Regions from separate parts of the Streptomyces sp. NPDC050856 genome, predicted to be linked through region 1. Evidence: riboswitches for the same ligand, from Rfam matches in the RefSeq annotation. Region 1 holds a riboswitch; each other region holds the start of a gene.
What was found. Region 1 has a riboswitch for cyclic di-AMP ahead of AB0H53_RS12235 (transglycosylase family protein). Riboswitches for the same ligand answer to the same signal wherever they lie in the genome.
Positions count from the first base shown of each region.

Region 1 (4,897 bases):
GGCCAGGTCGGCGATGGTGACGTCCTCGGTCTCGCCGGAGCGGTGGGACATCATGCACTTGAAGCCGTTGCGCTGGGCCATCTCGACGGCGTCCAGCGTCTCGGTCAGCGAACCGATCTGGTTGACCTTCACCAGCAGGGCGTTGGCGGCGCCCTCCTCGATGCCCCGGGCCAGGCGCTCGGGGTTGGTGACGAACAGGTCGTCACCGACGAGCTGGACCTTGGCACCGAGCTTCTCGGTGATGATCTTCCAGCCCTCCCAGTCGTCCTCGAACAGCGGGTCCTCGATGGAGACCAGCGGGTAGGAGGCGACGAGCTCCTCGTAGTACTCGGTCATCTCGGCGGCCGAGCGGGACTTGCCCTCGAACTCGTACGAGCCGTCCTTGTAGAACTCGGACGCGGCGACGTCGAGCGCCAGCGCGATGTCCTTGCCCGGAACGTAGCCGGCCTGCTTGACGGCCTCCAGGATGAGGTCGAGCGCGGCGCGGTTGGACTCCAGGTTCGGGGCGAAGCCGCCCTCGTCGCCCAGACCCGTGGACAGGCCCTTGTCCTTGAGGACCTTCTTCAGGGTGTGGTAGACCTCGGCGCCCCAGCGCAGGGCCTCGGAGAAGGACTCCGCGCCGATGGGGGCGATCATGAATTCCTGGATGTCCACGTTGGAGTCGGCGTGCGACCCACCGTTGAGGATGTTCATCATCGGCACCGGGAGCAGGTGCGCGTTGGGGCCGCCCAGGTAGCGGAAGAGCGGCAGGTCGGACGCCTCGGAGGCGGCGTGCGCGACGGCGAGGGAGACGCCGAGGATGGCGTTGGCGCCGAGCGACGACTTGTCCGGGGTGGCGTCCAGGTCGAACATCGCCTGGTCGATCAGCCGCTGCTCGGTGGCGTCGTAGCCGACGAGCTCCGGGCCGATCTGCTCGATGACGGCGAGGACGGCCTTCTCGACACCCTTGCCGAGGTAGCGGTTCTGGTCACCGTCGCGGAGCTCGAGGGCCTCGAACGCACCGGTGGACGCACCGGACGGGACGGCAGCACGGCCGGTGCTGCCGTCGTCGAGGCCGACCTCGACCTCGACCGTGGGATTGCCTCGGGAGTCCAGGATTTCCCGGGCTACGACGACGTCGATGGACGGCACGAGCATCTCCTTCTGGGATGTGACGCTGGGAGTGCAGGTCTCTTTGGCCTTGCGGCAAGAGCCTAACCGGCGCGGGGAGCGTGACCAGCCGACGCCCGCCCCCTGGGACGAAAAAGGACCCAGGAGCGAGCGATACGGGGCAAACAGCCGCAATGCCTGGCGGTAACCGTCGGGCCCGACAGCGGCGGCCCGGTGCGCTCCCGGGAGGCGGCCGCGGTGAGCGGGCGAGCCACAAGGCGGGCCGTGGGGCGGGCCACGGGCGGCCACGGGCAGGTCCCGGGTGCCGGCCGGCAGGCGCGCGGAGCGGGCCCGGCACGGGAAGGCCCCGGCCCGGCGCGTACGGGGGAAGAGCGCGCCGGGCCGGGGCCGGCCTGGTACCGGCGGGTCAGCTCAGGTGGAGCTGCTGGCCGGGGAAGATCAGGTCGGCGTTGTCGACGATGTCCTTGTTCAGCTCGAAGAGCTTCTTCCAGCCGCCCTCGACGTTCTTCGCCGTGGCGATCGTGCTGAGGGTGTCGCCGGCCTTGACCTTGTACTCGCCGTCGCCCTTCTTGACCGTCTGACCGGTCGGGGTGGTGACGGTCTGCTTCGACGCGGCCTTCGGCGCCTCGGTCTTCGGCGCCGTGCGCTGCTCGCTGCGCGTGGTGGGCTGCTCGGCCTTGCGCTCCTGCTGCGGGGCGCTCTGCTCCGCCGGGGCGCTCTGCTGGGTGGTGCCGGAGTCGGCGCTGCCGGAGTCGTACGAGGCGCCGGACAGGTTCACGCCGCAGTGCGGCCAGGCGCCCTTGCCCTGGCTCGCCAGGACCTTCTCGGCGACCTGGATCTGCTGCGACTTGGAGGCCTGGTCGGCGGTGGAGGCGTACGCGCTGCCGCCGTACGCGGCCCAGGTGGAGGCCGAGAACTGCAGACCGCCGTAGTAGCCGTTGCCGGTGTTGATGGACCAGTTGCCACCGGACTCGCACTGGGCGACCTGGTCCCACTCGGCGGCGGTCGCGGCCGAGGCGGACGTGGCGCCCATCAGCGGGGCGGCGACGGCGGCACCGGTGATACCGGCGAACGCGGCGAATCGGACAGCCTTGGACGGGCGACGGTGCTTGCCCTTGCTGGAAAGCAGCATGGAACTTCTCCTCACCGACGCCTACGAGGTGAGCTGTCGGGTTCGGGCGAGTGAGTTGGCCCGGCCGCGCGACTGGCGCGCGGCTTCACCCCAAGCCGGCTGACCATCTCTCAATGGCCGGACCGGCGCTTACCTTGGGTCCCCCGCTCCTGCCTACGGCGCATGACGCGACGACTGTTCCCGTCGACCGGCGGCAGGATTCGGCGTTCCGGTCGAGGGTGCCCGCGGTGGCGAGCGGTTACGACCGTAAACACAGACCTTGCCGAAGTTCAAAGAAGGACATCGGGGTCAATTCACCCGGACGCGCCCCCCACTGACGCACATTTGCGCAGGTGAGGGGCGGGCCGGTGCGAGCAGATGGCCGCACAGGATCAGTTGGGGCAAAGAGACTCATGTCTCACTTACATAGAAGCGGACATACACCTTCGAACTACCCCTGCTCGCCATCCAGATCGAGACTCTGGCCGGGCAGGATGAGGTCCGGATCGGCACCCAGGGCCTCGCGGTTGGCGTCGTAGAGCGCCGCCCAGCCACCCTCCAGCTGATGCGCGTGAGCGATGGCCCAGAGGGTGTCGCCGGCGCGCACGGTGTACTCGCCGGACGGGACGCCCTCGAGGTCACGTGCCGTTCCGTCACCTCGCGAGGCATGAGCCCCAGTTTCGCGCTCGGTGACCGAATTGCCGGTATCGCCCCCTATGGTGACCTCCCCGGCCGGGCCGGTGGCCCCGGTCTCGTCCTTGGCGGGCTCACCCCGGTGCTTGCCGCCGCCGGCACCGGACTCGCTGCCCGTGCCGCTGCCGGCGCCGGGCTGGGGGCCGGCTTCCGCGCCGGCCCCGGGAGCGGCCTCCCTGCCGGGCTCCGGCTGCCTGACCGGGTCGGTCGTCCCGGCGGGCGCCGAGGGGGCCGTCGTGTCGGACGGCGCGGAGGGCGAGGCCGGGGCGGTGGGCGCGGTCGTGCCGCTGGGCGACGCGGGCGCGGTGGGCGTCGCCGAACCGAGGGGGTCGGCGGGCGCCGCGGTGCCGGACGGGTCGGCGGAGGGGGTCCCGGACGGCTCGGCCTTCCCGGGGGCCGCCGGCTTGCCGGCGGACGCGCCGCCGGCCAGGCCCGCGATGGGGGCGCACGTCTCCCACGCCGATGAGCCCTTGGCGGCGTAGACCTTCTCGGCCACGGCTATCTGCTGCGCCCGGCTGGCGAGGTCGGCCCGCGGCGCGTACGCCGTGCCTCCGTACGCCTCCCAGGTCTCCTGCGAGAACTGCAGCCCGCCGTAGAAACCGTTGCCGAGGTCCGCGCTCCACATGCCGCCGGACTCGCACTCGGCCACCCGGTCCCACGTGGCGGAGTCGGCGGCGGACGCCGATCCCGCGCCGAGCAGCGGCAGGGCGATGGCGGAACCGGTCACCCCGGCCGCGACAACGATCGCGGGTGCTTGACGAGGTCGCCGGTGTCGGCCGTTTCCGGAACGCATGCGGTTGCCTTTCGCGTGACTGCTGAGACGACGGTGAACGTAGCGGCATTCGAACGCCAGTCACAAGTCGATGCAGAGCAGATTACGCGAACATCACAGAATTGACGGTCCGTCATTTTTTGACGGGTGTGAACTCCACCGGAAGCGTGCGCAATCCGCGCATGATGAGCCCGCCGCGCCACCGCAAATCGGCTGGATCGACCGCGAGCCGCAGGTCGGGCAACCGGGTCAGCAATGTCGCGAGCGCGGTCTGCCCCTCCAGCCGGGCGAGCGGCGCGCCCAGGCAGTAGTGGATGCCGTGCCCGTACCCCAGGTGCTGGTTGTCGCGCCGCGCCAGGTCCAGCGTGTCCGGGTCGGGGAACCGCTCCGGGTCGCGGTCCGCCGCCGCCAGGACGACCAGGACCGGGTCGCCGGCCGCGACGCGCTCGCCGCCGATGGTGAGCGGTTCGGTGGCGAACCGCCAGGTCGCGAGCTCGACCGGCCCGTCGTGGCGCAGCAGTTCCTCCACCCCGCTCTCCAGCAGCCCCCGCTCCCCGGCGGCCAGGGACGCCTGGAGCCTGGCCCGCTCACCGGGGTGGCCGAGGAGCGTGTGGACGCCGTTGCCGATGAGGTTCACGGTTGTCTCGAAACCGGCGAACAACAGGATGAAGGCCATGGCCGCGGCCTCGTTCTCGGTGAGGTGCTCACCGTGGTCACTTGCCCGGATCAGCCCCGAGATGAGGTCGTCGCCCGGGTCCTCCCTTTTACGGTGAATCAACTCGGCGAGGTAGCCCCGCATTCTCTTCACCGACCGGGCGACCCCGCCGCGCGGACCGCCCCCGTGCCGGATCATCATTCCGGCCCAGTCCCGGAAGTCGTCCTGGTCCTCGCGCGGCACCCCGAGCATGTCGCAAATGGCGTAAATGGGGAGCGGAAAGGCGAATTCATGGATCAGATCCGCCTCCCCTTTTGTTGCGAAGTTGTCGATGAGCCGGTCCGTCAGCTCCTGCACACGGGGCGCGAACGCGGCCACCCGGCGCGGCGTGAACGCCTTGGAGACGAGCCGGCGCAACCGGGTGTGGTCCGGCGGGTCGATGTTGAGCAGATGCGTCATCAGCTCGGCCTTGCGCTCCCCCGGAATGCCGGTCCGGCCCCTGGCGTGCGCGGGCTCGTCGTGGTGCGCCGGATTCTTCGACAGCCGCTGGTCGGCG
Region 1 is NZ_JBFAGV010000010.1:88,454-93,350, forward strand. Features, by position in the region: gene eno (phosphopyruvate hydratase) at 1-1,137, opposite strand, end outside; gene AB0H53_RS12235 (transglycosylase family protein) at 1,517-2,242, opposite strand; cyclic di-AMP (ydaO/yuaA leader) riboswitch at 2,246-2,413, opposite strand; gene AB0H53_RS12240 (transglycosylase family protein) at 2,673-3,641, opposite strand; gene AB0H53_RS12245 (cytochrome P450) at 3,820-4,897, opposite strand, start outside.

Region 2 (4,897 bases), on a different contig from region 1:
GAGCGGGAACTCGCGGAGTTCTGCGGCTTCGAGGCGGCGCTGGTGTTCTCCTCCGGGTACGCGGCCAACCTCGCCGTCCTCACCGCGCTCGGCGCCGCCGGCTCGCTGATCGTCTCCGACGCGGGCAACCACGCCTCCATCGTGGACGGCTGCCGGCTGTCGCGCGCCGAGACCGCGGTCGTGCCGCACGCCGACCCCGAGGCGGTCACCAAGACGCTGGACGCGCACCCGGGGCGCCGCGCCCTGGTGGTCACCGACTCGGTGTTCTCGGTGGACGGAGACGCCGCGCCGCTGGCCGGGCTGGCCGAGGCCTGCCGCGCGCACGGCGCGGCACTGGTCGTGGACGACGCCCACGGCCTGGGCGTCCTGGGCGACGGCGGTCGCGGCGCGGTGCACGCGGCCGGGCTCGCGGGCGCGGCGGACACGGTCGCCACGCTCACCCTGTCCAAGTCCCTGGGCAGCCAGGGCGGAGCGGTGCTCGGCCCGGCCCGGGTCGTCGACCACCTGGTCAACGCCGCCCGCACCTTCATCTTCGACACCGGCCTGGCCCCGGCGGCGGTGGGCGCGGCGCTGGCCGGCCTGCGGCTGCTGCGCCGGGAACCGGACCTGGCGGGGCGGGCCCGTACCGTCGCCGCCACCCTGCACGGGCGGCTCACGGCGGCGGGCCTGACCGCCGTACGGCCGGACGCGGCGGTGGTGTCGGTGCGCGCCCCGTCGGCGGAGCAGGCGGTGCGCTGGGCCGCCGACTGCCGCGCCGAAGGGCTCGCGGTCGGGTGCTTCCGGCCGCCGTCGGTCCCGGACGGCGTCTCGCGGCTGCGGCTGACGGCCCGCGCCGACCTGACCGGGGCTCAGATCGAGACGGCGGTCGCCACCGTCCTGCGGACCGCGCCGCCGGTCAGCTGACCGGCTCCCGGCCGCCCCGCAGGGAGGAGACGAAGGAGGTCCAGGCCGCCGCGGAGAACCGCAGCGGCGGGCCGGTGAGGTGCTTGGAGTCCCGGACGGCCAGCCGTCCGGGGCCGAGGCGGGCGGCCTCGACGCAGTTGTTCATGCCCACGCTGCGGCTGCTGCGCCGCCATCGCAGGCCGTCGTGGTGTGCGAGGTAAGCAGACATGTGGGGTGCCTCTCCCTACGCGCCGTCACCGATCCCGGCGATGAGTTCGGACGACTCCTCGGGCGTGAGGGCGCGCGCCCGCATGGTGCGGAACGCGGCGCAGTACGCCTCGAGGTCTTCCGTGCGTTCGAGATAGAGGCTACTCGTCAAGTGGTCTAGAGCAACCACATCCAGATCAGAAATGTTCGGAAAGGAGAAAATAACGAAAGATCCGGAGAGGCCGACGTAACCCCCGAGTGTGAACGGCAGCACCTGCAACCGCACGTGCGGCAACCCGGCCAGCTCCCGCAGCCGCCGGAGCTGCTCCCGCATCACCGCGCGGCCGCCCACCTCCCGCCGCAGCACCGCCTCGTCGAGCACCGCCTCCAGCCGCAGCGGCGGATCGGCGCGCAGCACCTCCTGACGGGCGATCCGCACCCGCACCAGGGAGTCGACGGTCGCCGCCGGCCACCCCTCCAGCGCCGCCCGGGTCACCGCCCGCGCGTAGTCGGGCGTCTGCAGCAGGCCGGGCACCACCGACGTCTCCAGCGTGCGCGCCGAGCAGGCCTGCGCCTCCAGGCTGATGAAGTCGCGGTACGGGGGCGACAGCACCCCGCGGTACGCGTGCCACCAGCCCGGCCCCCCGCCGTCCGCCGCGCCGGCCAGCGCCTCCAGCAGCGCCCGCAGCCGTGGCTCGCGCACCCCGTACACATCGAGCAGCCGGGTCACGTCGGCGCCGCTCACCCCGCTCGTACCGGTCTCGATCCGGCTCACCTTCGACTGGTGCCAGCCGACCAGCCGGGCGGCTTCCCGGCTGGTCAGGCCCGCACCCAGGCGCAGTCCGCGCAACTCCTCACCCAGCTTGCGCCGGCGCACCGCCGGTCCGTGCCGCGTGCTGCGCACGACCGCCTCCTCCCGCTCCCCGCGCCCGACCGGTCAGCCGGTCAACCCCTCAGTCTGCCGCCCCAATCCGTTCTCGCGTAGCAGGGTTCACCGCTTCGAGCGACAGATATATGCAGCTCTTGCCGGATCGGCCCCACGGGCGGCGACATAAGTGGCACTCTGGCGCGAAGCGCAATCCGAGGCCGGCCGCGAAAGACATCCGCTCCGTGTCGGAAACCGGCCCCGGTGGGAAAGGGACAGCGTCGCCATGGCAGACCACCAGGAAGCCTCCGTCACTCTGCCGAGCGATCCCGCCTCGGTATCCGCCGCCCGGAGGTACGTGGCGGACGTCCTGGCCGAGTGGGGCCTGCCGGGTGAGGCCGAGACGGCCGACACGGTCCGGCTGATCGTCTCCGAGCTCGCCACCAACGCCGTCCAGCACACCTTCGGCCAGTCGCCCACCTTCACGGTGGACGTACGCCTGGAGCGGGACGAGCAACTGCGCATCGGTGTCACCGACAGTCACCCGCGCTGGCCCCGACGGCTGCCGGCCGCCGTCCAGCAGGACAACGGCAGGGGGATGGTCATCATCCGCTGGCTCGCCGCCGAATGCGGGGGCCGGCTCTCGGTCACCCCGACGGCGGAGGGCGGGAAGACCGTGTGGATCGCCCTGCCCTGGACGGCGCCCGTCCAGAGCTGAGCCGCACCCGGCGGGGTGCCACCCGCGAGGCCCTGGTCCCCGCCCGGCCGGAGATCCGGCCACCGTCCCCCTGGCGCCGGGGGCCGTTCGAGGGCCGTCCCGCGGCGGGCTCGCCGCACCGGGAGGGCGCCGGCCGCCGCTCCGGCGCCGGGGACGCCCCGGGTCGTGCCGCGCCGCCGGGGGCTGCGCGTCCCCGGCGCGCTCCAGCGGCGCGCCGGGGACGCGGCACAGGGGCTCTCACCGGCCTCGCGGGACGCGCGTCCCCTGTACCGCGGCGCTTCGGTCGCGTCAGCGGGCGATCAGCGCACGCGTCCGTACCAGACCGACTTCGACCAGATCTTGTCGAGCTTCACCACCGAGCCCGACTTCGGCGAGTGCCAGATCTTGTTGCTACCGGCGTAGATGCCCACGTGGTACACGTTGCGGCCGGAGTGGAAGAAGACGAGATCACCCTTCTGGCGGCTGGACGCCGAGATGTGACGGGTCTTGTTGTACTGCTGCTGCGCCGTGCGCGGCAGGCTCTTGCCGGCCTTCTTGTACGAGTAGAGAGTCAGGCCGGAGCAGTCGAACCGGGACGGACCCGCCGCTCCGTACTTGTACGGCGCGCCCTTCTTGGACGCGGCGACGTTCAGCGCCTTGCTCGCGTGCGCCGGTGCCGCCTGGGCCTCCGACGTGGCGCCGGGCGCCAGCATCGTGCCGCCGACGGCGGCGAGGGTGAGTGCCGAGACGGCACCGGCCCGGGACAGCAGGGACGGGACATGAATCTGCGCAGTCATCGCGCAACCCTTCGTCAGCCGCCTGTGAAGGATGACCTGTCGGGTTCGGGCAGAACGAAGATGCCCGGCCGCTCACGCGGCTTCACCCCAAGGGACGACCGAACCGGAACGGTTCCGGTCACCCCGAACTGCTTGGGTCCTCCACTCCTGCCGATGCACTTCCATCGACCAGTCATCCGGACGGCGGCAGGACTCGGCGTCCGCCCGGACCGCCCCGCCGCGGTGGCGGGGGCTTGTCGTCGTCACGGATCTTGACCCATCAACGAGCGAAATGCCGAGCCGAAACGGCGTTTTGTGAGGCTCCTCACGACTGATCCGTTCGGGTGGACAGAGGGCTTTTGGCGCCACGCGCAGGCCGGGTGGCGATCCCCGTACCAGCACTGGAACGTGATATTCCGCCAGGTGTGTACACGCGGTGCGCAACTCGTGCGGCACGGAATTCCCTCTTCTGCCTACGCCGAACGTGGCCGGTGGTTCCGCCGTCGGTGCGTCCGGTCGCGCCGGCCGACATCCGTCAGACGACGGGGTCCTGAGGCACCGTCACCCGTTCGGCGCGCCGTTCGCCGTCCAGCATCCGCAGGGCGCGTGTCAGCGTTCCCGAGTGCACCTCGCTCTCACCGCGTTGGTGCATCAGCGCCAGTGCGTCGCGCAGCGCCGTCGCGCGCCCGACCAGGGCCTGCGCGGCGCGCAGGGCGCCATAGGTGTGGGTGGCGCGCGCCGGGTTGGCCCGGCCCAGCAGGTCGACCATGCCGAGGTACGCGTCGATGAACTCGTCCTCGGCCCGGGTCAGCGCGGGCAGCGGCGGCGGCTCGGGGGGGGAGCACCGGGTCACCCCCTGCGGCTGGAGACCACTTGGTCCACCAGCCCGTACGCCAGGGCGCCGGCGGCGTCCAGGACCGTGTCGCGCTCGATGTCGGCCTCGATCCGCTCCGGGGCGTGGCCGGTGTGCTCCGCGAGCAGCCCGGCGAGCCGGCCGCGCAGTCGCAGCAGTTCCGCGGCCCGGAGCGCGAGATCCGACGGCTGCCCGCGCAGCGGCTCCTCGACGGCCGGCTGCCGGACGACCACCCGCGCGCCGGGCAGGGCCAGGCGCTTGCCGGGCGCTCCGGCGGCCAGCAGGACGGCGGCGGTGCCGGCCGCCTGGCCCAGACAGGTCGTCGCGACGTCGCAGGTGATGATCCGCATCGTGTCGTGGATCGCGACCATGGCGTCGACCGGACCGCCCGGGGAGTTGACGCAGAGCGAGATGTCCCGGTCGGGCGCGGCGTGTTCCAGGTGCAGCAGCTGGGCGACGACATCGCCGGCGGCGGCGTCGTCGACGGGGGTGCCGAGGAGGATGATCCGCTCCTCGAACAGCTTTCCGTACGGATCGAGAGTGCGGATCCCCGAGCCGGTGCGCTCGGTGAACTCGGGCAGGACGTGACGGGAGGCGGGGCGGGTCATGGCTGTCTC
Region 2 is NZ_JBFAGV010000004.1:221,661-226,557, reverse strand. Features, by position in the region: gene AB0H53_RS05820 (8-amino-7-oxononanoate synthase) at 1-903, shown strand, start outside; gene AB0H53_RS05815 (DUF397 domain-containing protein) at 896-1,111, opposite strand; gene AB0H53_RS05810 (helix-turn-helix transcriptional regulator) at 1,127-1,993, opposite strand; gene AB0H53_RS05805 (ATP-binding protein) at 2,241-2,672, shown strand; gene AB0H53_RS05800 (C40 family peptidase) at 2,972-3,448, opposite strand; cyclic di-AMP (ydaO/yuaA leader) riboswitch at 3,452-3,644, opposite strand; gene AB0H53_RS05795 (hypothetical protein) at 3,963-4,280, opposite strand; gene AB0H53_RS05790 (ATP-dependent Clp protease proteolytic subunit) at 4,277-4,888, opposite strand.
Region 2: another riboswitch for cyclic di-AMP. It lies ahead of AB0H53_RS05800 (C40 family peptidase); the one in region 1 lies ahead of AB0H53_RS12235 (transglycosylase family protein).

Region 3 (4,897 bases), on a different contig from region 1:
ACGGACCGATCCGGGACCCGACGGGCGGGCCGGGCGGGTGGCCGGCCGGCCACGGGTCGGCGGGCGTCGCCGGTGCCCGGCCACCGGCGGCCGGCGCGGGGCGCGACCCCCGTGGGGGCGGGTCGTGACGGGGCCGGAACGCGGTACGGAGACGCGCCGATTAGGATGCGGGCATGAGTCAGCGGACGCGGCGCGGGGCCCGGCCCGGGAGGGCGGCGGGGACGTACGCCCTGCTGGTGCTCGCCGTGCTGACGGGTGTGTTCGCCATGCACGGGCTGAGCCCCGCTGTCTCGCTGCCGGCGCCCGTCCCGGGCTGGGCGCCCGCTGCCGCCTCTGGTTCGTCCGGTTCCTCCGCTTCCTCCGTCACCCCGGCTCACGGGGTTCCGCCGGCCGCCTCGGCGACGGCGTCGTCCGTGGCGCACGGGGACCCGGCCGAGCCGGCCCACGCGCACCCGCACACCGCGGATACCGCGGGCGGCGCGGGCACCGGCGAGGCCGCACGCGACGGTCGCCGGCACGCCGAACACGCCGGGCACGGTGGCGGGGCGACCGGCGGACACGCCGAGCACGCCGACGCCACCTGCGCGGCCGGCGGCACGAGCGGCGCGCCCGCCCTGCCCGGACTCGCCGCGACCGGAGTGGTCGCCCGCCAGGCGGCGGACGCGCCCGCGTCCGTGCCGGTCGACGGAACCGGCGGGCGCGCCCCGCCCTCACTGAGCGCACTGCAACTCCTGCGGATATAGAGCGGGCCCGGCGCCCCGGCCACCCGGCCGGTGACGCCGTCGGACGCCATGCCCCCACGCAGTACACCGGACAGGAGTCGCACCACCATGACCGCACACCGTTCACTCGCCCGCCGTACCGCCGCGGTGGCCGCCACCGCCGCCGCCGCCCTCGTCCTCGTCGCCTGCGGCGGCGGGGACGGCGACCGGGCCGGCCACGGCGAACACGACAGGGCCGCCCGCACGCCCTCGCCCACCGCCACGGCCTCCGCCCGGCAGGGCGGGCACAACGCGGCCGACGTCTCCTTCGCGAAGGGGATGATCCCGCACCACCGGCAGGCGATCGAGATGGCCGGGCTGGCGCCGGACCGGGCTCAGTCCCCCGAGGTCAAGAAGCTCGCCGCGGAGATCGAGAAGGCTCAGGGGCCGGAGATCAAGACCCTGTCGGGCTGGCTCACCGGGTGGGGCGAGGACGTCCCCGAGGAGGGCGCCGGCACCGCGCACACCGGGCACAGCCCCATGCCCGGGATGTCGGGGATGATGACGCCACAGCAGATGGCCGAGCTGAGGAAGTCCTCCGGCCGGGCCTTCGACACCGCGTTCCTGGAGATGATGGTCGAGCACCATGAGGGCGCGGTGGCGATGGCCAGGACGGTACAGGCCCAGGGGGCGTACCGGCCCGCCAAGGACATGGCCGGGGAGATCGTCCGCACGCAGAGCGCCGAGATCGCCCGTATGAGGAAGCTGCTCGGCGGGAACTGACACCACCGGCCGCGACCGCGGCCCCGGCGGGGCGAGGGGAGCGGCGGCCCGCCGGCCGCCGCTCCCTCCGCCCGCCGGTACGGCGAGGACCGGTCAGTAGGGACCGTTCACATTGTCGATGGAGCCGTACCGGTCCGCGGCGTAGTTGCACGCGGCGGTGATGTTGGCGACCGGGTCGAAGCTGTCGGTCGACGTACCGGGCACGTGGTAGGCGCGGAAGGTCGGATCGATGACCTGGAGCAGGCCCTTGGAGGGCGTACCGGCGGCGGCGTTGGAGTCCCAGTTGTTGATGGCCAGCGGGTTGCCCGAGGACTCACGCATGATGTTGCGGTGGATGCCCTCGTAGCTGCCGGGGATCCCCTCGCGGGCCATGATGGCCAGTGACTCGCGGATCCAGCCGTCGAGGTTGTCGGCGTACGTCGCGGGCCGGGCCGCGACGGGCGTGCTCCGCTGGGCGGAACGGTCGGCCCGTTCGGGCGCCGCGGTCTTCGTGGCCGTGGCCGTGACCGTCGCGGGCTTCGCGTTCGTCTTCGCGGCGATCGTCAGCTTGAGGCCGGGACGGATCAGCGACGGGTCCGCGCCGACGGCAGCGCGGTTGTCCTGGTACAGCTTCTTCCAGCCACCGCTCACCCCGTGCTCTTCGGCGATCGTGGACAGGGAGTCGCCGGCGACCACGGAGTAGGTCGTGGCCGCCGCCTTCGGCGCGGTGACCGGGGAGGCGGTCGCCGCGCTGGCCGTGGCCGCGCCGATCATCGGCAGGGCGAGCGCGGCGCCACCCGTTCCGGCGGCGACGAGACCACGGGTGAGCGCATTGGACTTGGACCGACGGTGCTTTCCTCGTGCGGACATGCCGAATTCCTCTCCGTCGCCTGCGAGGTGAGCTGTCGGGTTCGGGCTGGAGATGCCCGGTCGCATGCGTGCGACTTCACCCCGAGTCGTTCCGGAATTCCGGAACGGCGGCTTACCTGGGTCCCCCGCTCCTGCCGTACGTGAATGAGTGGGTGGTGGGGTTTCCGGGCGGCGGCAGGATTCGGCGGTCCACCCGGACTGACGGTGACCGTAGGCGAGAACGTCCGGACCGGACAAGCCCCGAATTCGACCGCGCGATTCGCCGGGCGGACCGGAGCGGGACGAATTGCGTGATCCAAATCGAGCCGGAAAAGCCGATTTCCGTTGCACCGCAACGAAAACGGGGCCCTGCCCGCTCCGGCGCCCGGAGAACCGTCGAGTGACCCATCTCACGGACAACGTCGGGAACCGCCCGCCGGACAGCGGGAGCTGAAATATCGGCAAGTGGGTCAACGGGTTCTTATTCCGGCTTCTCGGGTCATAACGGTAAATCGCCCATATGTGTATTTGCCCTCATGGTGGCGCGGTCCCGCTCCGCTCGAACCGGGTACGCCGCCCGTCCCGGAAGCCCCTTGACCCGATGGGCCCAACAGCACGTGCCGGGGGCGGTTCGCGCCCCTACGGTCGTACTCAGCCTGCCGGCCGTCATGGCGGCGGGTCCGTCGAACCGAGGAGAACTGATGCTCCGTCATTCCCAGCGGCCCACCCGAGGGCCCGTCAGGCTGCTGCTCACCGCGACCCTTTGCGCCCAGGCGGCAGCCGCCCTGCTGGTCGCCGCACCGGACGGTGCCCGGGCCGCCGTTCCGCAGCTCGCCGTACGGGTCGACTGGGACGCCATCGCCGAGTGCGAGTCCAGCGGCGACTGGCACGCCAACACCGGCAACGGTCACTACGGCGGTCTGCAGTTCACCCAGTCCAGCTGGATCGCCGCGGGGGGCCGCAAGTACGCGCCGCGCGCCGACCTGGCGACGAAGGGCGAGCAGATCGCGACGGCCCGGAAGCTCGCCCGAATGCAGGGCATGGGCGCCTGGGCGTGCGCCCGGCGCTGAGCGGCCGGGCGCCGGCCGTCGTGCCCCCTCCCAGCGGAGGGCTCAGCCGTCCCGCCGACGGCCCTCTGCCGCCCCCTGTGCCCCGTGTGTCCCGCCCGCCCCGTCCGCGTCGGCTGCTCCGTCCGTGCTGTCCCGCTCCTGGCGCGCGGCGCTCAGCACGGCGAGCACCTCGTCGTCGCGGACCTGGGTGAAGTCCTCGTACCACTGGCCCACCGCTTCGAAGTGCCGGGGCCGGTGCAGGCACAGGAGATCGTCCGCCTCGGCGTCCAGCGCCGTGGCCGCCTGGTCCGAGCACACCGGTGCCGCCAGCAGTACCAGGGACGGCTCCATGGCGCGTACGGCGCGCAGCGCGGCGCGTGCCGTGACCCCGGTGGCCAGGCCGTCGTCGACGAGGACCACCGACCGGCCGCGCAGCTCCGGCGCGGGGCGCCCGCCCCGGTACAGCGCCTCCCGCCGGCGCAGCTCGGCACGCTCGCGCGCCACCTGGGCGGCCAGCCGGTCGGGTGCCAGGCCGAGCAGGGTGAGTGCCCGCTCGTCGTAGAGCGGCGGATCCTCGCCGGCCAGGGCGCCGATGCCCAGCTCGCGGTTGAACGGCGCGCCGATCTTGCGTACGACCAGGACGTCCAGCGGCGCGTGCAGGGTCCTGGCGATCTCGTCGGCCACGGGTACGCCGCCGCGCGGCAGGGCGAGGACGACCGGACTCTCCAGCTGCCCGCTCCGCTGCCGGTCGGCCAGCCGGGCGGCCAGTCGGCGCCCGGCCTCTCTGCGGTCACGGAAGAGCATGGTGGCTGCCGCCTCACTTCCCGGGTCGAACCAGGCGAAATATCCATTTGGTCGGGCATTCTACGCATTCCCTTCTCGCCCCGCCGGCCGTCCATGAACCGGCCGCCCGCAGCGCGTCCGCACCCGCTGCCCGCCCCCGAACGACCTTCCCCCCCGGCGCCGTGCCCGGCCCGCTCGCGGCCCCCTGCCCGGCCGTCGATGAACGCTGCCCCCGCCTCCCGCGTATCAACCGGCATGCCGCACCCGGCCGTTGTCACACAGGAGGTACCGAGTTGAGTCACAGGCGCATACCCAAGCGCAAGGCGGTGCTCGCCGGAGCGGGCGCGGTGGCCGTCGCCGCCGCGGCCGTTCTGCTGCCGCAGGCCAACGCCTCGCAGTCCGGCGAGAACGACGCCCCGGCGCGGGCCGAGAAGCTCGATCCGGCCGCGGCCGGACGGCTGGTCTCCCGGATGGCCGACCAGCTCGGTGAGGACTACGCCGGCGCCTACTACGACCGCGACAAGCGGCAGCTCGTCGTCAACGTCACCGGCGACGACAGCGACGCGGCCGCGCGGGTCAGGGAGGCCGGGGCCGTGCCCCGTGGTGTCAAGAACAGCATGAGCAGGCTGACGTCCGCCACCGCCACACTGAGGACCCGGGCCACCATCCCGGGTACCGCGTGGGCGGTCGACCCCAGGACGAACCAGATCCTCGTCACCGCGGACCGCACCGTCACCGGCGGCAAGTGGAACA
Region 3 is NZ_JBFAGV010000008.1:185,861-190,757, reverse strand. Features, by position in the region: gene AB0H53_RS10835 (DUF6153 family protein) at 174-743, shown strand; gene AB0H53_RS10830 (DUF305 domain-containing protein) at 831-1,484, shown strand; gene AB0H53_RS10825 (LysM peptidoglycan-binding domain-containing protein) at 1,578-2,333, opposite strand; cyclic di-AMP (ydaO/yuaA leader) riboswitch at 2,338-2,494, opposite strand; gene AB0H53_RS10820 (transglycosylase family protein) at 3,014-3,382, shown strand; gene AB0H53_RS10815 (phosphoribosyltransferase family protein) at 3,425-4,165, opposite strand; gene AB0H53_RS10810 (S1 family peptidase) at 4,438-4,897, shown strand, end outside.
Region 3: another riboswitch for cyclic di-AMP. It lies ahead of AB0H53_RS10825 (LysM peptidoglycan-binding domain-containing protein); the one in region 1 lies ahead of AB0H53_RS12235 (transglycosylase family protein).

Region 4 (4,897 bases), on a different contig from region 1:
TGGTCGCCGGACGACTCGCCGCGCAGCCGGCGGCCGATCCACGGCACCAGGTACTCGCGCGCCCACTGGATGTCGTCGCGGCGCACTTCGAGCGTGCCGCGCGGCGGCAGCGGCGGCCACGGCTGGTCCGGGTCGGCGGGGACCTCCAGCCCGAGCACCTGACCGGCACGCAGGGCGACCCGGGTGTGGCCCTCCGGCGAGAGGTGGAGCCGGTCACCGTCCCAGGCCCGCCGGTCCTGGACGGACCTGAGCGACCACAGGTCGAGCACGGGGCAGCCGTAGCGGTCGGCGACGGCCCGCACGTGCCCGTTGTAGGTGGCGATCTTGCCGCGCAGGCGGCGCAGGACCGGCACGTCCCGGGTGTCGAACCCGGTGGTCACCAGGACCGTGCCGACCGCCGGGGCCAGGTCGGCGACGGCCCGCTCGAAGCGCTCGGCCACCTCGTCGGGGTCGCTGCCGGGCCGGATGATGTCGTTGCCGCCCGCGCAGAAGGTCACCAGGTCGGGAGCGAGCTGTTTGGCCCTGGGCACCTGTTCCTCGACGATCTGGTCGAGCAGCCGGCCGCGTACCGCCAGGTTGGCGTACCGGAAGTCCTCCGGCTCCGGGATCCGGTCGGCGAGCAGGACCGCGAGCCGGTCCGCCCAGCCGACGAACCGTCCGTCCGGTCCGGGGTCCCCCACGCCCTCGGTGAAGCTGTCACCGATCGCCGCGTACGACCCGAATACGTATCTGTGCGCGTTCCTGTCTCTGAATGTCGAATCGTCTGCCACGGCACCACATCCTTCACCCCGCGATGTGACCTACGCGACCGTAAGAGGGGTTGACGGATGGTGAGATACGCCACCGGTCAAGAGTTGGCCAAGCCGGAATACGCCGCTGCCCGGCTCCCTGGTCGTCGGGGTGCCGGGCGGCGGGGGGTCGGGCGGGGCCCGAGGGGGCGTCAGACGGAGACGCCGTGCTGGCGCAGGTAGGCCACCGGGTCGATGTCGGAGCCGTAGCCGGGTCCGGTGCGGATCTCGAAGTGCAGGTGCGGGCCGCTGGAGTTGCCGGTGGAGCCGGACAGTCCGATCTGCTGGCCGCCGGTCACGGTCTGGCCGGCCGAGACGGACAGCGAGGAGAGGTGGGCGTACTGCGAGTAGTTGCCGTCGCTGTGCTGGATGACGACCTCGTTGCCGTAGGCGCCGCTCCAGCCGGCGGAGACGACGGTGCCGGGGCCGACCGCCTTCACGGTGCTGCCGGAGGGGGCCGCGAAGTCGACACCGGTGTGGTAACCGGAGGACCACATGGAGCCGGAGGCGCGGTAGGGGGTGGTGACACCGGCGGAGACCGGGGCGGTGAAGCCGGAGCCGCTGGTCTGCGGCTGGGCGGGCGCCTGTGCCTTGGTGGCGGAGCGGGAGGCGCGGGACTCGGTCCGGGTCTCCGCCGCCTTCGGCTCGGCCGGGGCCGCCTCGGGCTTGGCGGGGGCGGCCTTCGCGGAGGGCTTGGCGCCCAGCGTGAGCTTCATGCCGGGCAGGATCAGGGCGGGGTCCTCGCCGATCACCTGGCGGTTGTCGCGGTACAGCTGCTGCCAGCCGCCCTTGACGTTCTTGTTGTGCGCGATCTTGGCGAGGTAGTCCCCGGCGGCCACGGTGTACGTCCGGGGGGCGGCCTTCCGCACGGCCTTCTGCGCGGACGCGGGGGCGGTCTCGGCGGCGGCGGTTGCGGCCTGCTGCGGTGCGGCGGCCGGGGCGCTCGTCGAGGCGGCGTGGGCGCCGGTGGCGCCGAGCAGCGGGAGCGCGATGGCGGCGCCGCCCGTACCGGCGGCGACGAAACCGCGCGTGAGGGGGCTGGACTTGGGACGGCGGTGCTTACCCTTCGCGGGCATGGTGCATTCCTCTCCGGCGCCTGCGAGGTGAGCTGTCGGGTTCGGGCTGGAGCTGCCCGGCCGCGTGGTCGACGCGACTTCACCCCGAGCCGGTCCCGGAATTCCGGGATCGGCGAACTACCTGGGTCCCCCGCTCCTGCCGCGCGTGGGTGGGTGCGAATTCCGACCGGTGGCAGGATTCGGCGGTCCGGCCGGATTGCCGTGACCGTAAGGCAGCCGGGTCGGCCGGAACAAGCCGCCCCTTTCCCCGGCGCATTCCCCGCCGGCGGGGCGCTGCGTAATTCCGGTCACCCTGCGTGGATTACGGATCATGCATTTCCGTTCTGCGCACGGAATTTGGGTCCGGGCTTTCGCCACGGACCGTCACCGTTATGACGCTGCTCACGCCCCTCGCCCCATCTACCCTATTTTTGGGGCACGTTACACCTAAGCCTCAATACGGACAGAAGCCACTATCTCCACCGAGTCCGCTCAACACCCCCGGCGCAGCCGGATGACGGTCGCATCCAGGTCACCGGTCAACCCGGTGGGCAAAACATGGTGAATCAGGACAGAACCCCGGTGCGGTTCGCCGGTGTCCCGGCACACGCAGCCCGCCCGCGGGTCGAGCCCGCGCGCCGCACCGGGGGTGGCGGCTCCCCGTGGCGCTGCGCCGGGAGCCAGGCCAGTACGACGACGTCGTCACCGAGGGCGCACTGCACGGTGCTCAGCCCGTCGCCCCCCGGTGCCCGCAGCCGGTGGAGCTCACCGAGCCGCACCACGGGCCTGATGCTCTTGTGGAGCTCCACCCACCGCCGCGCCTCGTCCAGCTCCCGCACGCTCCACCGCGTCAGGTCACCACCCAGGCCCAGCACCCCGGCCATGGCGCTGACGAACCGGAGGCGCGAAGAGCCGGTCCGCCCGTTGAGGTGGACGTCGGGGCTGTCGGTGACCCAGGCGGCCATGACCCGGGCCGGGTGGAGCTGGCCGAAGCCGTACTGGACGGCGAGCCGGTCCAGCGGGTCGGTGTTGTCGGAGGTCCACACCTGGTCGGTCCGGGAGAGGACCCCCAGGTCCACCCGGCCGCCGCCGCCCGAGCAGGACGCGAAGGCGACACCGGGACGTGCCGCGCGCAGCCGGTCCAGCAGGTCGTACAGCGCGCGGACATGCTCGACCCGGAGCCGTTCCGGGTAGGGCTCCCCCGGCCAGCCGGCGTCCGTGAAGCACCGGTTGGAGTCCGACTTCACGAAGTCGACGGGGGTGGACGACAGCAGCCCGTGCAGCCGTTCCCACAGGTGCTCCCGCCCGTCCGGCCGGGCGAGGTTGAGCACCAGCTGGTTGCGGAACTCGGTCCCGCGGCGACCCGGCCGGTGCTGCGCCCAGTCGGGGCGGGCGCGGTGGAGGTCGCTGTCGGGCTTGGCCATCTCCGGCTCGACCCGGATGCCGCACCCCGTGCCGAGCCCGTGCACTTCGTCCGCCAGGGGCCGCAGGCCGCCGGGGAAGCGGTCCGGGTCCGGCTCCCAGTCCCCCCGCCCGGACCGGTCGCCGGCGCGCCCCCGGAACCAGCCGTCGTCGTCCACGAACAGCTCGACGCCCAGGGCGGCGGCCCGGCGGGCGAGCGCCGACTGCCGCTCCCGGGAGGTGTCGACGGACGGCCGGGGCGGGCCGCGCGAAACGCGGCCCGCCCTCCACCGGGTACTCCTCGTGCCCGTCGAGCCGCGACTCGAAGGGCCGGTACTGAGGCAGCGGCCGCGCCGCGAGCGCCTCGGCGCCGGCGGCCGTGACACGCGGCCCCAGTGCGGGTGGAGCAGCTCGTCGGTGTCCGTCAGATGCAGCGCGTAGCCGCTCGTCGCCCCGGTGAGCAGCCGGATCCGCCGCCGCTCCCCCACCGTCTCGATCATGCGGCCCCCAGGGGTCGCACAGCACCGGCCAGACCCGCACACCTTCCGGCGCGGCCCCCGGCGCGGGCAAGGGAACCGCGCCCGTGCCGGGGACGATTGCCCGAGGTACCGATGTCGTATCGTCGGACCAGCGACATCGTCGGCGACCAGCGCCGACGGCAGACACGTCAGGAGCCCCCGTGACACAGCAGCTGCCACAGGTTCCCTCGACCGAACCCGCACTGACCGGGGTGCGCAACTTCCGTGACGTGGGCGGGCTTCCGACCGTGGACGGGCGCCGGGTGCGCCATGGCCGGCTGTTCCGCAGCGGCCACCTGGCGCACGCCACCGCCGAGGACGCGGCGTTCCTGGCGGGCCTCGGTCTGCACACCGTCTTCGACTTCCGCAACGCCGCCGACCAGAAGCTGGAAGGCCCCGACGTCGAGCTGCCCGGCGTACGGAACGTGAACATCCCGCTCACCGACCCGGCCGACGGCGCGGAGTTCTGGACGATGGTCCGCGACGGCGACATCGACCAGCTCAGGGACATCCTGGCGGACGGAAAGGCGGCGGCGCGGATGACCGCGTCGTACCGCGTCATCATCAAGGGGCGCACCGCCGAGCACAGCCGGGTCCTGCACGCCCTGGCCGAGGACAGCGTCCCGGCGCTGATGCACTGCGCGGCGGGCAAGGACCGGGCGGGGCTGTCGATCGCGGTGGCCCTGCTGGCGGTCGGCGTGGAGCGGGACGCGATCGAGGAGGACTACCTCAAGTCCAACGACCCGCACCGCCGTTACAAGGTGCGCCGCAGCGACTCCTCGCCCGCCGGGATGTCGGCCGAGGTGATGGAGCTGCTCGGCCCGCTGTTCGACGCGCGCCGGGAGTACCTGACGGCGGCGTTCGAGACGATCGAGGAGACCTGGGGCACGAGCGAGCGCTACCTCACCGAGGGGCTGGGCCTCTCCCCCGAGACCCGTGAGCGGCTGCGCGAACGGCTGCTGGACGAGGGCTGACCCGACAAGCCGCCGGCCGCTACTGGTTCTGGCCGCCCAGGGCGAACAGCAGGTAGAGGAAGGCCGCGAACAGGTGGCCCGCCACCAGGTAGGCGAAGAGCCGGATGACGAGGCCGCGGGGGAACTTCCGCTCCTCGGCCTCGCCCGCGGGCCGCTTCTCG
Region 4 is NZ_JBFAGV010000035.1:14,834-19,730, forward strand. Features, by position in the region: gene AB0H53_RS25135 (SGNH/GDSL hydrolase family protein) at 1-770, opposite strand, end outside; gene AB0H53_RS25140 (LysM peptidoglycan-binding domain-containing M23 family metallopeptidase) at 941-1,864, opposite strand; cyclic di-AMP (ydaO/yuaA leader) riboswitch at 1,869-2,026, opposite strand; partial or broken gene AB0H53_RS25145 (alpha-galactosidase) at 2,336-3,744, opposite strand; gene AB0H53_RS25150 (tyrosine-protein phosphatase) at 3,924-4,736, shown strand; gene AB0H53_RS25155 (DUF6126 family protein) at 4,756-4,897, opposite strand, start outside.
Region 4: another riboswitch for cyclic di-AMP. It lies ahead of AB0H53_RS25140 (LysM peptidoglycan-binding domain-containing M23 family metallopeptidase); the one in region 1 lies ahead of AB0H53_RS12235 (transglycosylase family protein).